3 regions of the Lactiplantibacillus argentoratensis genome follow, and region 1 is predicted to be linked to each of the others. Evidence: predicted binding sites of a transcription regulator. Region 1 holds the regulator's gene; each other region holds the start of a gene.
What was found. The regulator Rex, encoded in region 1, represses fermentation and respiration genes when NADH is low (regulators of the CRP and FNR family bind a similar motif). The targets are predictions, from matches to a motif close to TTGTGAANTANTTCACAA.

Region 1 (5,317 bases):
AGCTAATTGATCGACACCTTTTAGCATCGCTGAACGTGCATCTTCAGAGAACTTTAATTCTTTAGCCATTATCTCTATTCACCTCATGAATTTAATTTATTTTAAGTTGCGCAATTTAAATGGATTAGTCTTCGATTGCAACGATATCTTTTTCGTGCAATACCAAATACTTAGCACCTTGATACTTGACTTCGGTACCGGCATACTTATCGAATAATACTTGATCGCCGACCTTCACGCTGGGGTCAACTTTTGTCCCGTTATCTAAAACACGACCGTCATTGACGGCAACAACCTTACCGCTTTGGGGCTTTTCCTTAGCGTTATTGGCAATGACAATACCGCCAATTGTTTGTTCTTCTTCTTCTTGTTGTTGCAAGATAACGCGATCTCCTAATGGTTTTAACACGTGAATCCCTCCATTTATTCTTTTTTAGCACTCCTCAACCTCAAGTGCTAATTACATTGTCAACTATATCATTTTAATTCAAGATTGCAAGTGATTTGTCAATTATTAGTCAAAGAATGTCAAATCGACTATAATGAATACTATTGAAGTATCAATAAATCTTAAATCAAACTTTTAAAAGGACGTGACTTGATGGTTAATCGCCGCCAATCAATCTTTATTCTTATCATCTACTTTATTATTTACGCACTACCGAGCGTCCTTGTGACTGCTTTCCATCAGCTAGGGGCCCAAGTATTCGTGATTCAAACGGTCGACTACTTAGTCGGTGCAATCCTACTCATCTGGTTGGCGAGTCGCATGCGGACAAAAAACGTTGTTGAAAAACAACCAAGTAACTGGTTCATGACGTTCATCTGGGGATTGATTGGACTTATCCTAGTCATCCTCGGTCAAGTCATTATTTTAAAAATCACGGCTTTGATGGGCCAATCAACAGCCTCAACCAACACGACCACCCTCTTAACCGTTGGGCAACAATATCCCGCGTTCTTCCTAGCCATCATTGTCGGTGCACCCATTATGGAAGAAATCGTCTTCCGCAAAGTTATCTTTGGTAATCTAAGTGCGGTCACCGGCCAAATCGGCGCGGCCTTGATTTCCAGTGTGCTATTTAGTTTTGCACATGCGGATGGTCACTTTATCCTCTACGCCTTTATCGGGTTATTATTCTGCTGGCTATATCGGCACACCGGTCGGATTCAAACGTCAATGACGGCGCACATCTTAATGAATGCCTCGGTCGTGTTACCTACGTTATTAGGGCTAGTACACTAACATAACTTCTAGGCCAAACGATTACGGTTGGCGTTCACCAGCTATTGACTCTTAGTACGCGAAAAGGCTTCCCTGAAAAATTCAGAGAAGCTTTTTCGTATCAGTTTAACCTCAAAGATGAAACTGATTATTAATCTTCAGTCTCATTTTCATCGTCATTACCATTGTCACCTAATTGCTGACCGTAATGTTCAATGAAGTAGATCAATGTTTGTAATTCGTTGGTCAAATCAACGTTCTGCACCCGTACTGTCTCCGGAACGGAGATTCGTAACGGCGTGAAGTTCATGATTCCTTTGACGTTTGCATCAACCAAGTCATCGGTAATTTTCTGAACAACCGTGGTTGGTACCGTTAAGATAGCAATCTCAATCTGTTGTTCGATCAATTGCTTTTTGAGCTCCGTCATTGGGTACACTGGAACCCCACTTTGGACCGTATTGGCAATCGCCTCGTTGACATCAAATGCTGCTGAGATGCGGACATTACTGTTTTTGTGAAAATTAAAGTTCAGTAGGGCGTGGCCCAAATTACCGACCCCAATTAAAGCAACATTCGTTAAGGTGTCTTGATTTAAAATCTTTTTAAAAAATGCGAGTAACGTTTCAACGTCGTATCCATACCCTCGTTTTCCGAGCGCCCCAAAATACGAGAAATCTCGCCGAATCGTTGCTGAATCTACTTTAACCGCCTCGGACAACTCGGTCGATGAGACCCGCTTCTTATCTGCATCTAGCAAGATATTTAAGTAGCGGTAATAAATCGGTAACCGTTTTGCCGTTGCCCGTGGAATTTTTGTTTCTGCCATTCGGACGTGTCCTCCTAATTAAAAGTTTGTGAATTTGCTGACACTATTCTAGCATAACGTGTGACTTTGTGAAATAATAATTACTTATTATTCCTAATAATTGGGTCAGACCGTTACAATATGCTACAATTATGTCACGAATTAAATGTGAAAGGAGCTTAATAAAGCGTGATTTTACTACAAGTACAGCAAGTTATGCGGCGTTTTGGCGCCGATGTCTTGTTCGATAACGTACAAATGGACATTCAAGAACACGCCCGGGTAGCCCTCGTCGGTCGAAACGGGGCCGGAAAATCAACCTTACTTAAAATGATTGCCGGTGAAACGGTACCGGACGAAGGCCAGATTTCAATGCGTAAGGGCTTAACGATCGGTTACTTGGCGCAAGACCAGGGGCTAGATAGCAACAATACGATTTGGGAAGAAATGAGTAGCGTCTTCGCTGAGTTACATGCCATCGAAAAACGGATGCATCAGCTCGAAAATCAATTGAGTGACCCCGCAATTATGAATGATGAGCAGGCTTATCAACAGACGTTGAAAACCTATGATCAAATTCAGACGGAATTTCAACAGAAAAACGGCTACGGTTACCAAGCCGAGATTCGAGGCGTGCTGCACGGTTTTCAATTCGACGCCGACGTGTACGATAAGTCGGTCACGGCACTATCTGGTGGGCAAAAGACCCAGTTGGCCTTGGCCAAGTTGTTACTTGAAAAACGGGACTTACTCATCCTTGACGAACCGACGAACCATTTGGACGTCGAAACCCTTACTTGGTTGGAAAGTTATCTCCAATCTTATTCCGGCGCGCTGCTAATCGTCAGCCATGACCGCTATTTCTTAGACCGGGTCGTTAACGAAGTCTATGACTTATCACACCACGAAATGGTGCACTACACTGGCAACTACGACCAGTTTGTGCAAGAAAAAGCGGCCCGAATTCAAGCACAGTGGAAACATTACGAAAAACAACAGGCAGAAATCAGCAAACTTGAAGACTTTGTTAATCGTAACATTGTGCGTGCTTCTACGACAAAACGCGCCCAGGCTCGGCGGAAGCAGTTAGCCAAGATGGACCGCCTTGACCGCCCTGATAGTGACGAGAAAACTGCCCACTTTGGCTTTCATGCGGCTAAACAAAGCGGCAACATTGTGTTGACCGTCAAAGATGCAGCCGTGGGCTATGATGGTCAGATTCTTTCGGAACCCGACAACTTGAATATTAAGAAACATGAAGCTATTGCTATCGTTGGACCGAACGGTATTGGCAAATCGACTTTCCTAAAGAGTATTTTGGGACAGATTCCATTCATTAAAGGCCAGGCCGTTTTTGGCACCAACGTCGTTACGGGCTACTATGATCAAGAGCAACGTAATTTAAACGACAAAAAAACCGTCCTCAGTGAACTTTGGGATGAACATCCCACCACTCCTGAAAAAGACATTCGGACCATTTTGGGCAGCTTTCTCTTCACTGGTGAAGACGTTGATAAACCCGTTCATGCCCTATCTGGTGGCGAACGGGCCCGATTACTGTTGACCAAACTTGCCATGCAAAATGACAACTTCTTAATCTTAGATGAACCAACTAACCACTTGGATATCGATAGCCGTGAAGTTTTGGAAGTCGCCCTCAACGACTTTGACGGCACCCTTTTATTCGTGTCACATGACCGCTACTTCATCAACCAAGTCGCCACGAGTGTCGTAGAGGTTTCTCCGGAAGGCACGGAACTCTTCTTAGGTGATTACGACTACTACATCGACAAGAAACAAGAACAAGCTGAAATCGCGGCTGCGGCTGCTAGCCAAGCGGCCGAAAAAGCTGCTGAAGCCAGTGCAGCGTATTCAACCAGTGCCACCAATGCTGCTCCCCGCTCCAAAGGCCAGCAAAATTACCAAGCCAGCAAGCAGCAACAGCGTGAAAAACGTAAGCTTGAACGCTCAGTTGCCGCCCTGGAAGAACAGATGACTGCCTTAGATGGACAAGCCACACAGATTCAAACTGAAATGGCGCAACCTGAAGTATCGGCCGATGTTGGTAAACTACAAGACCTACAAAAAGAACTTGAAGCCATCAATGCTCAACAAGAACAAGTTGAAACCGAATGGACCGAACAAGCCGAAGCTTTAGAAGAACTGAACTAACTTTCCAACAACTCATCAGATAAAAATAATAGTCGCCGCAAGAATTAATACACTTCTTGCGGCGACTATTATTTTGCCCCTATCCGCGGCATAAATCATGATTAAAAGAGGATGATTCCTAGAATCAAAAACGACCAGCTTAGGCCCGCTGGAAACAGTTCGGGTTAGCGTAAACCTGCTTAGTTCGTTCGTCCTACACCGACCTCCAGGCATTTCTGCCAATTGCCGGAACGTGGTGGGCACAGATTTAAGCCGAAGCCCACGTCTTAAATACTGGCCTTGCACTAACCCAGCAAAGAACGCTTGCTAAGTGAAATTTCACCACTGGGCATTGTCAGAAACGCCTTCCAGTCGGGATAGTATTCGAATGGCAGACTGTGAGGTACCCAACTTTTGATGAATTGGTCGTTGCTTTTCATAAATGGTAATTTTGTCAATCAACTGTCAGACTGAAAGTAATATTGAGATAGCTTACTATTTTGGAATCACCATAGTAATAATCGAGCACCTCAACAAAGTAGTTAATGTAATCTTAAAGTCTTGTTTAAAGTTCCATTATCAAAATAGCCAACGACCAATTGTACCAAGTTAAGTGGCCGTTCATCAGCCATTCGAGCGGCTTACCGACCGGAGGGGCTGGGTGACAATGCTCAGTAGCCAAATTATTCTTAGTCGGAAGTGTTTTTCTTCCGGCTTAGAATAAGACTCGTATTTGAGATGACGCGGGTTGTGCGTTAGCTCAAATCGATGTCGGCTTACGTTCCAGCAATTGTCACCCAGCCCCGGAGGTCGGAATAGGACGCGCACCGGCTGACGAACAGGAATCCACCTAACCGGCACGTTTTAATCATAATTAATGAAAAGATACTAAAACGGGTGTGGTAAGAATTGACTTTTCACACCCGTTTATAACTGCTTCATTACTTCAACATGCCTGGCATCCAATCAAATTCTAAACTTGGATCGGCATTCAGCGACGCGTCGCCGAATTGGTGATGCTGATATTGAACATAGCCCGCAGCACCAATCATGGCACCATTATCACCGCATAGCTTTAGAGGCGCTAAGATTAGTTCGGTGTCAGGGAAAGCGGTTGGTAGATTTTGTTGTAA
Region 2 (5,317 bases), 1.0 Mb from region 1:
AGCATGTTTTAATCACAAATCATGCAAGTGGCTGGTGTATAACGTAAAAAACGGCAATGTCAAAATCAACTTTTGACATTGCCGTTTTAGAAACCAGTCCGCATGACTGGTGGCACCAAGCCGGTAGCTATTTACCAGGTTGATAGTCTTCATCAATGATCAAGACTGGTTTGATGGTCTTACCGCTACCAGAATCAGCGTTGGCTTGATTAATATCTTCAAATTTATAGAATTTTTCGGTCTTTTCAAATGGGAACATGCCATGTTGATAGAAATCGATTAACCGTGGAATATCAACGCCAGGGATGGCATCACCCATGTTAACACCAATGACTTTCTTATCATCAACACACAAATCGTTCCATGAGCTAATGGTGATATTTTTGGCCGTAACGGCAATCAAAGCAGCCGTCCCACCTTGAGCAAGTGCGTGGATTGCAGAAACCATAACTGGTTCTACCCCAGTCGTATCAACGGCAAAGTCGACCCCGTAACCATGCGTCAACTTCTTGATTGCTTCAACTGGATCTTCTTCCTTACTGTTAATGGCATGAGTAGCACCTAATTCTTTGGCGAGTTCTAGCCGTGAATCAACAATGTCGACCGCAATCACTTCGGTACAGCCGGAAATCTTACCAGCCATCATTGCCGCTAAACCAACCGCACCAGTCCCAAAGACTGCAATTGTTTGTCCTGGGCGCGGCTGTAAACTGTTCAAAACAGTGCCACTCCCGGTGACGTAGCCACAGCCTAAAGGTCCCAAGCGACGTAAATCTAGTTCTTTTGGTACTTTAACCGCATTACGTTGGTCAACTACCGTATGAGTCGTGAAGGAAGATTGGTCGAACATATCACTGATATGGTGCCCGTTTTCTTGGAAATGGTCGGAACCATCGGGACGAGTCCCACTCAAGTTATAGTCGGCATAATTCCGACATTTAGTTGGCATGCCTTTCAGACAGTTATCACATGTTCCGTCAGCGTAAAATGATAGAATAACATGGTCGCCCACTTCAAAATTAGTTACTTCTGAACCGACATTTTCGACGATTCCAGAACCTTCGTGTCCTAAAATTACTGGATAACCTAACGACGCATCACCCCGCCGAATTGCTTCATCAGAATGACAAATTCCAGTCGCAACCATTTTGATTTGTAAATCAGTTGCTTTCATTTCAGCTAATTCAATATCATCTTTAATGACAAATGGATCGTTTACTTTATCAACCACTGCTGCTTTAATTTTCATGTTCAAACCCTCGTTTCAAATAGTATGTAAACCGCTTACAATTAACATTGTTACACAATACACAATTTGATTCAAGCGCTTACAAAAGCATCTAACACCACACTTATCTCCGTTAAATGGGCATTCTTCTAATTTCACACTAACGATATGATACTTAATTAGTGTAAATCTAATACTCTTTTTTTACTGATTGTGAGGAACTTATAGCCAGTCTTCTTCCTTAAGTTGTCGACTCAAAAAGCGGGTGTCGCCGCCAGCTCAATAACGTGAACTGGCGTTAGACACCCGCATATTTTGTACCATTAACACACATTTCTGCTTGTTTAACAGGCCCGATTTCATCCGACGCTACCTGTCATCGTCTACGCAGGTTGGGCGTTCGAACTGATTTTAGCTTTATTTAGCAATACCGAACTCGTGACTACGGACAATGAACTAAAGGCCATTGCTAATCCGGCCAATTCGGGGCTAAGCGTCAGCCCAATGGCAAAGAAGAGGCCCGCTGCGACTGGGATCCCGAGCACGTTGTACACGAAAGCCCAGAACAGATTAAGTTTGATACGGTTAAACGTCTTCTTACTCAATGCCAACGCCCGGTCAACATCACGCAGATCGTTCTTAACGAGCACGATGCCACCAGCATCGATTGCAATATCAGTTCCGGAACCCATGGCAATCCCAACATCCGCCGTCGTCAACGCGGGGGCGTCATTAATACCATCGCCGACAAAGGCCACCTTGCCAGCCTTCTGGAACGCGTGAACGTGCTCAGCCTTATCACCTGGCAGCACATCAGCAATCACTTCATCAATACCGACTTGATCCGCCACAGCTTGTGCGACCCGTTCGTTATCGCCGGTTAACATGACCGTCTTCAAGCCACGTGCTTTCAAACTCGCAATGGCTGCCTCAGACGTCGATTTGGCGACGTCTTGAATGGCAATCAATCCAATGATTTCGTGATTTAAGCCCACGTACACGACCGTTTTCGCCGCGTCCTGAAGCTCGGTGGCTTGGCGTTGTAATTCAGCACTAATCGGCTCATCAGTTAATAATTTATGATTACCGACTACCGCTAATTGGCCCTCAACTTGAGCAGTCACACCTTTACCCTCGATGGCTTGGAAGTTCGTGGCGGTTGGTGCTTGAATACCACGGGCCGTGCCGCGTTTTAATATTGCCGCAGCTAAAGGATGTTCCGAAGCCGCCTCTAAGCTAGTGGCAACGCGCAGTACTTGGACTTCGTCGCCGATAACATCGGTCACTTGTGGGTGACCAACCGTAATCGTTCCCGTCTTATCAAAGATCACCGTTTTAACGTCATTGACAGCTTCCAAGACCTCACCATTTTTAATCAGGATCCCCATCTTGGCACCACGGCCGGTACCGACCATTAGTGCGGTCGGCGTAGCTAAACCTAGCGCACACGGGCAGGCAATCACGACCACAGCGACCGCAAAAATCAAGGCATTCGCGAGACTAGCATTCAAGAAAACATACCAGGTCAAGAAGGTAACGATAGCAATAATTAGCACAATCGGCACAAAAATATCAGAAACTTTATCGGTCAGCTTTTGAATCGGTGCGTGACTGTTTTGTGCTTTTTTAACGAGCTCAACGATTTGAGCCAGCATTGTCCGGTCACCGACCTTGCTAGCTTTGAACTGAAAGGTCCCATTACTATTAATCGTTGAACCAATGACAGCGTCCGCCACCGTTTTTTGAACAGGCATACTTTCTCCCGTCACCATTGACTCATCAACCGTTGAGCGGCCAGTTGTAATTACACCATCAACGGGAATTTTTTCCCCTGGCTTGACCCGAATAATGTCGCCGACCACTACTTGATCCAACGGCACTTTTACAAATTCTTGATCGCGTAACACTTCCGCTTCCTTGGCTTGTAAGCCCACTAGCTTTGCGACCGCGCTGGACGCGTTGCGCCGCATTCGTTCTTCAAAGACTTGGCCGAGCAAAACGAAAGTGGTCACAAGTGCGGCACTTTCAAAGAAGACTGCTTGCCCCGTTGCCATTGCGTATAAGCTGTAAAAATAAGCCGTCGCGGTGCCAATCGCCACCAAAGTATCCATATTGGCATGGTGCTTAGTAAAAGACGCCCACGCACTTTGCAAGAACGGCCGAGCCGAAACAACCATAATAATGGTCGTCAGAATCAACTGCGTCCAATCACCACCCGGGAGCATCCAGCCAAAGGGCATCAAAATCATATTAGCCAGTAGTGGCAGGGAAAATATTAATGAAATCCAAAACCGTTTCGTCGTGTTCATTACGCAATCACCACCTTGCCACTCACCATGTCCATCCCACAACTAAAGTAAAATTCACCGGCTCGATCAGTTGGTACCGTCACCGTTTGCGGTTGGTCAAGGGGTAACTCAGTCGTAAAGTGCAAGTCGGTTGAATGTACTTGCTCTAAGCACCCCTGCGTACTCGTGCGCGTAAACGTTAATTGGGCCGGTACACCTTGTTGTAACGTTACTTCTGCTGGGTCATAATGGCCGTCTACTGTAATATTGATTTGTTGTCGTGCGCTCATTTGATTTTCCTCCCACTATTTAATGATTAATTTTCCATGAAACATGTCCATCCCACAGGCCCATTGATATTCGCCAGACTTACTCGTATCAATCGTAATTGCTTCAACTTGATTTTGTGGCAATTCCTGATTGATACCGAAATCACTGAACACCACGTGATCCAGACAACCAGATGCATCTTTGCGCGTAAAATTAAGTACCGCCGGAACCCCTTTTTTCAACACGATTTGCTCTGGCGAATAGCCACCCTTAACCTCCACATCAACCTGCTGTAAATCATCAACCGCACTCGCGGTGACCGTTGTCGTAGCATGCTTCCCGAAGAACCACCACAGAATAAACCCAATTGCTAACCCACCAATTAATAAGACTAATACTTTAATCATCATTTTATTCGTCCCTTTCTCATTATCGTTTACACTTGTAATCTATATGTGTATATTAATCCCTTCGTTTACAATTGTCAACGATAAATGTTATTTTTAGGCATAACCCTTAATTTTTTAAACGCCCCACCCAGTTGCTACTATCATATGTCTGACATTTAGTGTCACTACGAAAAGTGCCGCGTGTGTTCCTTTGCTCAGTTATTAGTCGCCATTTTGACCGGTCAACTGACCGCATCAAAAGTACCAACGACGATACCATAAAAGGCAATCACTACCGTTTAATAAGAAACGTCAGTGATTGCCTATATTAATCATTCAAAACTAGCTGTCCCTCAAAGGAACATTAACCCCGTCAATCCCGGTTCCTAAAGATCCGCAACTCACAACGGGTATCATCTCACAACTGTTAATCGCGGGACTTAATCTTCAGCCAACCTAAAATTGAACTCAATGCTAATCCAATCATCCCCAAGAGTGATAATTGCGTATTCTGCTCGTCTGTCTGGGGAAGGGTCGTCATCCGATGGTGCTTAGTGGTACGTTTTGATACCGCCTGTGCACTAACCCAACCAATACCTGAAACGGACGCAGCTGTTTTCTGCTGATTCGTCTGCACAACGCTTTGATCTGACTCTGCTTGTGATGGCTGTGACGTCCGTGATTGTTCAGCCTGATTACGACTCAAATTGGCTTGATCACTTAATCCATCTGGTTGCTCAGAATCAGCTGGCTGACTCGGTTTTTGCAGTTCCCCTGGTTTTTCGGATTGACCCGGTTCTTCTGGTTGACTTGGTTGCTCAGGGTGCCCCGATTCTTCCGGTTGACTTGGTTGTTCAGGTTGCCCCGGTTCTTCCGGTTGACTTGGTTGTTCAGGTTGCCCCGGTTCTTCCGGTTTGATTGCCGATTTCTTGTAAGTAACCACTATAACCTGATCGGCAGTTGTGACACTCACCTGCTGGGCTGCCACTTCTGTTAATGTGGTCGTGGCACCCGCTACAATTGGTGAAATAACGCCCGCCATTTCCGTTACCGAGACTGGTACCCATTCTTGGTATGTCACTTCGCCCGTCACTAAATCAATCATCGCATTGCGTTGAAATTGGACGGTTTGTAGGACCGAG
Region 3 (5,317 bases), 180 kb from region 1:
ATAGAAGTCGTTTAATTTCAATAAATTCTATTCCCATTCAATTGTCGAAGGTGGCTTACTCGTAACATCGTACACGATGCGGTTAACGTGATCGACTTCATTGACGATCCGCACTGAGATCTTTTGTAAGACATCCCATGGAATACGTGCAAAGTCAGCGGTCATACCGTCGATTGATGTTACGGCCCGAATACCAACGGTGTAATCGTAGGTCCGGCCGTCACCCATGACACCGACTGACTTGATGCCTGGTAATACGGTGAAGTATTGCCAGATTTCACGGTCCAAGCCGGCTTTTTTGATTTCATCACGTAAGATAAAGTCACTATCGCGCACGATTTCTAACTTATCTTCCGTAATCTCACCAATAACCCGAATTCCGAGACCAGGGCCGGGGAATGGTTGACGCCAAACAAGGTCAGACGGCATCCCTAGCTTTTCACCGAGTTCCCGTGCTTCGTCCTTAAATAACGTCCGTAGCGGTTCAATCAACTTGAACTGCATGTCTTCTGGCAAACCACCAACATTATGATGTGACTTGATTGTTTGGGCCGTTGAAGTCCCACTTTCAATCACATCGGTGTAGAGGGTCCCCTGTGCGAGGAATTCCATCCCGTTTAACTTCGTGGCTTCTTCATCAAACACTTGGATAAATTCGTTACCAATAATCTTACGTTTCCGTTCAGGATCACTGACACCAGCCAACTTGCTTAAGAAGCGGTCCTTAGCATCAACTTTGATGATGTTCAAGCCGAACTTACCTTCTAGGCTCGCCATAACTTGATTAGCTTCGCCCTTCCGTAACAAACCATGGTCAACGAAAATACTGGTTAATTGCGTGCCAATGGCCTTGTGCAATAACACACCGACGACACTGGAATCAACCCCACCGGAAAGTCCCAGTAAGACCTTTTTGTCGCCAACTTCAGCGCGGATCTTTTCAATCTGCATATCAATGAAATCATCCATTGACCAGTTAGCTTCAGCTTGGCAAACGTCAAATGCAAAGTGCCGTAGAATATCATTACCGTAGTCCGTATTCCGAACTTCAGCATGGAATTGAATCCCATATAACTTCCGGTCAACATCTTGAATTGCCGCAATCGGGCAATTCTTAGAAGTGGCCACCACGTCAAAACCATCAGGTGCTTGAGTAACCAAGTCACCATGACTCATCCACACTGACTGTTCAGCTGGCGTGTCCTTAAATAGGGGCGCCGAGTCACTCGTCACGTCAATGTTTGCCTTGCCGTATTCACGGTTATCAGCTGATTCGACCTTCCCGCCCGCAAGCGTGTAGGTCATCAGTTGCATGCCGTAACAAATCCCCAAGATTGGTAAGCCCAACTTGAAAATCTCCGGGTCAACCCGAAAGGCGCCATCATCGTAAACACTGTTGGGGCCACCAGAAAAGATAATACCTTTCGGGTGACGAGCCTTGATTTCTTCAGCGGTGATCGTGTTCGGAAGTAGTTCCGAATAAACGCCGAAATCACGAATGCGCCGGGTAATCAATTGATTATACTGACTACCGAAATCCAATACCAAAATGGAATCGAAAGACGCGGTATCCGTTTTTGCCAAGTTGTTCACTCCTTTGGATTAATTAATGCTCAATAGGTCTATCATACTGATTTCTAAACGTTCGGTCAACCAGTATGAGAAATTTCTTAGGTGCTAATATTTGCGGAAATACACGGCATCAATCACATGATGCGCAACTTTGTGCAAAATTAAATCCGCACGATTACGGGTTGGCAAGATATAATCATTCAAGTTTTTCAAGTTAACCTCTTCCCAAACACGCTCGGCCATCGCCATCGCGTCCTTCGAATCACCGATCGCCCAAGGATAGAAATAATTCGTCGGATCCTGGAAAGCCGTTTTCATCAGGGCCTTGAAGCGTTCTAAGTACCAATCTTCAATTAAATCGGCATCCGCATCCACATACACTGAGAAGTCCGTAAAATCACTAATGTAGATCGCCTGATTGCTTGGCAATTGCAACACGTTGATTCCTTCAATAATCAAAATATCAGGATGCGTGATCACGTCAAAACGGTTTGGCACAATATCATAAGTCTGATGAGAGTACACCGGGGCCTTCGCTAACGGCTTTCCGCTCTTCACATCGTTCAAGAATTGGATCAGCCGCGTCATATCATAGCTTTCCGGAAACCCTTTGCGTTCCATCAATTGCATCTTCTTGAGCTCGGCATTCGGGTATAAGAAACCATCCGTCGTAATCAATTGCGTCCGCCGGTCTGGATATAAATATTTAAATAGAATCTCTAATAACCGTGCTGTGGTGGTCTTGCCAACTGCCACACTTCCAGACACTCCAATAATAAACGGTGATTGGCGGTTCTGGCGGTGTAAAAAAACGGACTCCGTTTCCCGCCATGACAAGTAGTGTTCATACTTGGCCTGCAACAAATGCGCAAACGGCATATAAATATCACGGACATCGTCGAGACTAATCCGGTCATTAAACGCCTCAATTTCGTGCAAATTGGCTGCGGTCAATGGTACTTGATGCTGATTGTTACGATAAAATTGCTTCCACTGTTCACGTGAGAAACGATAATAGTTCATCTGATCTTCCATGATTTCTGTCTGCCACCATTACTAAATTAATGGGTTGATTATAACATGAAACCCTTATCAAACGCTGATTAAAATTCAAATTAACCGGATTCCTAATTGGTAGCCAATAACCATTAATAGCTCGATACTAGTTAACGCTGACCTAGTACCGAGCTATGCTACTGTATCTTATTCGATTTTCAGTTGTGCCGCGACCTCACGAGCCTGACCAAACAACGTCGTAATAATTTCCTTGACTGGCCGAATTGTCGTCATCATCCCCGCCACTTCGCCGGCCATGGGCGTACCATGTTCCATATCGCCATCTTCAACGGCTTTCGCAAATGAACCGTCCGCTAACGCGTGTAGTTCCGCTACCGGCGCATTAGTTTGCTCCAATTGCAAGTATTGTGCCAACATCGGGTTAACTAGCGCCCGTACCGGATCGCGCTGGCTGCGGCCAGTCACGATTGTATCCGTGTCACTGGCAGCCAATACTCGTTGCTTATAACTAGCTGGAACCGGGCACTCCTCAGCTGTCAGAAAGATCGTACCGCACTGCACACCCTGGGCGCCCAGCGCAAACATCGCCGCAATCGAGCGGCCATCACCGACACCGCCAGCACCAATCACCGGAATATCAACAGCGTCCACGACTTGAGGTAATAATGCCATCGTTGACGTTTGACCGATATGTCCGCCTGATTCTTGACCTTCAGCAACCACCGCATCCGCACCGGCCGCCACCATCTTATGGGCATGGTGAACCGAAGCAATCACTGGAATCACTTTAATACCGGCCGCGTGTAGCGGCGGAATATATGAAGTCGGGTTACCCGCACCAGTCGTCACGACCTTGACCCCCTCATCAATGATGACTTGGGCCAGTTCTGGACAGTTCTTCATCTGTAACATTAAATTGACACCAAACGGCTTATCCGTCAGCTTGCGGGTCGCTTGGATCTCTGCTCGCAACTGTTCGGCAGATAACCCCGCTGAACCTAAAACACCGAGTCCCCCAGCTTCCGAAACTGCCCCGACTAATTCATGGGTCGCAATTCGCATCATGGCACCAGAAAAAATGGGATATTGAATACCTAACATTTCAGTGATTAACATCGTCGTTTCCTCCTCAGGTCACTAACAACCGTTCTAACTAGTTGTTAGTATTTTCACGATATTGTGTGCCTAGTCAGTATTAAGGTCATTGTCTCTCACCGACTACTGCACTTGATGAGTTAATTTTAACGCTTATTCCATCGTTATGATAGCGTTTTCTTAGTTATTCCGACACAAGTTCCCAACTGTTCCACTACTGATCATCCTGACGTACCTTAAGATTTTCTTCACAAGTAAAACTAAAAAAAGTACCACTCCAGGTGAATGGAGCGGTACTCACTGTCTTAAACTGACTTAAACTTTTGCTTCATTTAATGTATACAAGGCGTGGTTCACCCGCGCTAGTAACGGTGACAAGCTACCCACTGCGACTAACGTTAACTCGTGCATGGCTCGTGAACAGATTGTATATAATAGTTGCCGTTCATCTTCACGTTGGTAATTTTCCTGATTAGCGTTCCACACGATGACCGCGTCAAACTCCAACCCTTTTGCTAAGAAAGACGGGACGACAATGACACCGGGAGCCAAGCGTTGATTTTCAGTTTGAATCAACGTGACCTGCTCACCACGAGCTTTCAGGGCCTTCGTGAGCGCCTCGCATTCTGCTAAAGATTTCCCGATAATTGCCGTCGTATCACGTTCAGAATCGTTCATCGCTAGCTGATCAACGACTTGATCAACCCCCGCTTCAAAGTTAGGCGTCACAACGACATTTGGCAAGTCGCCCTGACGATCAAAAGCCGTGACGGCTTCACCATTGACTAAAATTTCCTTGGTGAAATCAGTAATCTGTTGTGTTGACCGGTACGATTTAGTCAATTGCACGACCCGCGTCTTTTCAGGGTCAAATAACGTGGCCAATTCATTGATCAGCGAATGGCTGTTTTCCTTGGTAAAAATCGCCTGGTTCAAGTCACCGAGCATTGTGAAGCGGGCCTGAGGGAAGCTAAACTTCAGGAACGCTAGCTGAAAGGCGTTGTAATCTTGAATCTCATCCAAGAAGACAAACCGGATGTCACGCTGCCCGTGCTTTCCGGTCATTAAGTCATGCAGGTACATGTAAGCTGAGACCGTTGTTAACGAGATATGACGTTCCTTAATCTCGGCTAGTTTCCGTTCAACCGTAGCATCCCAGTCAGCAGCTGAGATACCGTGATCAGCCAACTTGATGATCTTCGGTACTTCGCGTAAGAAATGCGCGTACTGCATGTTGATGCTCAAGAAACGGTTACGCACGATTTGCGTCCGGGCTTTTCCTAAGCGTTGCATCACAATTTTACGTGCTAAGAATTTAAACTCTTTATCGCCATTCTTAAATTCCCGCGGCTGATTGCCATATAATTGATTGATCTCTTCGCGTGATAAGTCTTGAACCGCTTCTTCGACCCACTTGGAACGCATCTCCGATTCAACCTTGCGATTCAAAATCTTGATTAATTCTTCCTTAGTTGCTGATAACCGGTTCGCTAAGTGGTAGTTCTCATTGAAAGAGTAATAAATCGATTTAATCTTTTCCCGGGAAATAATCACTTCATCGTTCAACGTAATGTTACGGAAACGCATGTCCGCTTGTTCCAAATGTCGGCCATACGTGGTAACCGCGTTGAAG

Region 2: V7R88_RS12245 (NAD(P)-dependent alcohol dehydrogenase) is a predicted target of Rex. The motif match lies at 1,297-1,314, and genes of this name have one in related genera.
Region 3: V7R88_RS03455 (nitronate monooxygenase) is a predicted target of Rex. The motif match lies at 3,747-3,764, and genes of this name have one in related genera.

What each region holds. Positions count from the first base shown of each region.
Region 1 covers NZ_CP147647.1:569,865-575,181, reverse strand. Annotated here, with positions in the region: gene groL (chaperonin GroEL) at 1-69, opposite strand, end outside; gene groES (co-chaperone GroES) at 125-409, opposite strand; gene V7R88_RS02685 (type II CAAX endopeptidase family protein) at 602-1,246, shown strand; gene V7R88_RS02680 (redox-sensing transcriptional repressor Rex) at 1,377-2,054, opposite strand; gene V7R88_RS02675 (ABC-F family ATP-binding cassette domain-containing protein) at 2,223-4,205, shown strand; gene tsaD (tRNA (adenosine(37)-N6)-threonylcarbamoyltransferase complex transferase subunit TsaD) at 5,126-5,317, opposite strand, start outside.
Region 2 covers NZ_CP147647.1:2,552,588-2,557,904, forward strand. Annotated here, with positions in the region: gene V7R88_RS12245 (NAD(P)-dependent alcohol dehydrogenase) at 128-1,249, opposite strand; gene V7R88_RS12250 (copper-translocating P-type ATPase) at 1,612-3,537, opposite strand; gene V7R88_RS12255 (cupredoxin domain-containing protein) at 3,537-3,806, opposite strand; gene V7R88_RS12260 (cupredoxin domain-containing protein) at 3,822-4,196, opposite strand; gene V7R88_RS12265 (mucin-binding protein) at 4,603-5,317, opposite strand, start outside.
Region 3 covers NZ_CP147647.1:747,169-752,485, reverse strand. Annotated here, with positions in the region: gene guaA (glutamine-hydrolyzing GMP synthase) at 28-1,584, opposite strand; gene coaA (type I pantothenate kinase) at 1,678-2,607, opposite strand; gene V7R88_RS03455 (nitronate monooxygenase) at 2,776-3,705, opposite strand; gene helD (RNA polymerase recycling motor HelD) at 4,000-5,317, opposite strand, start outside.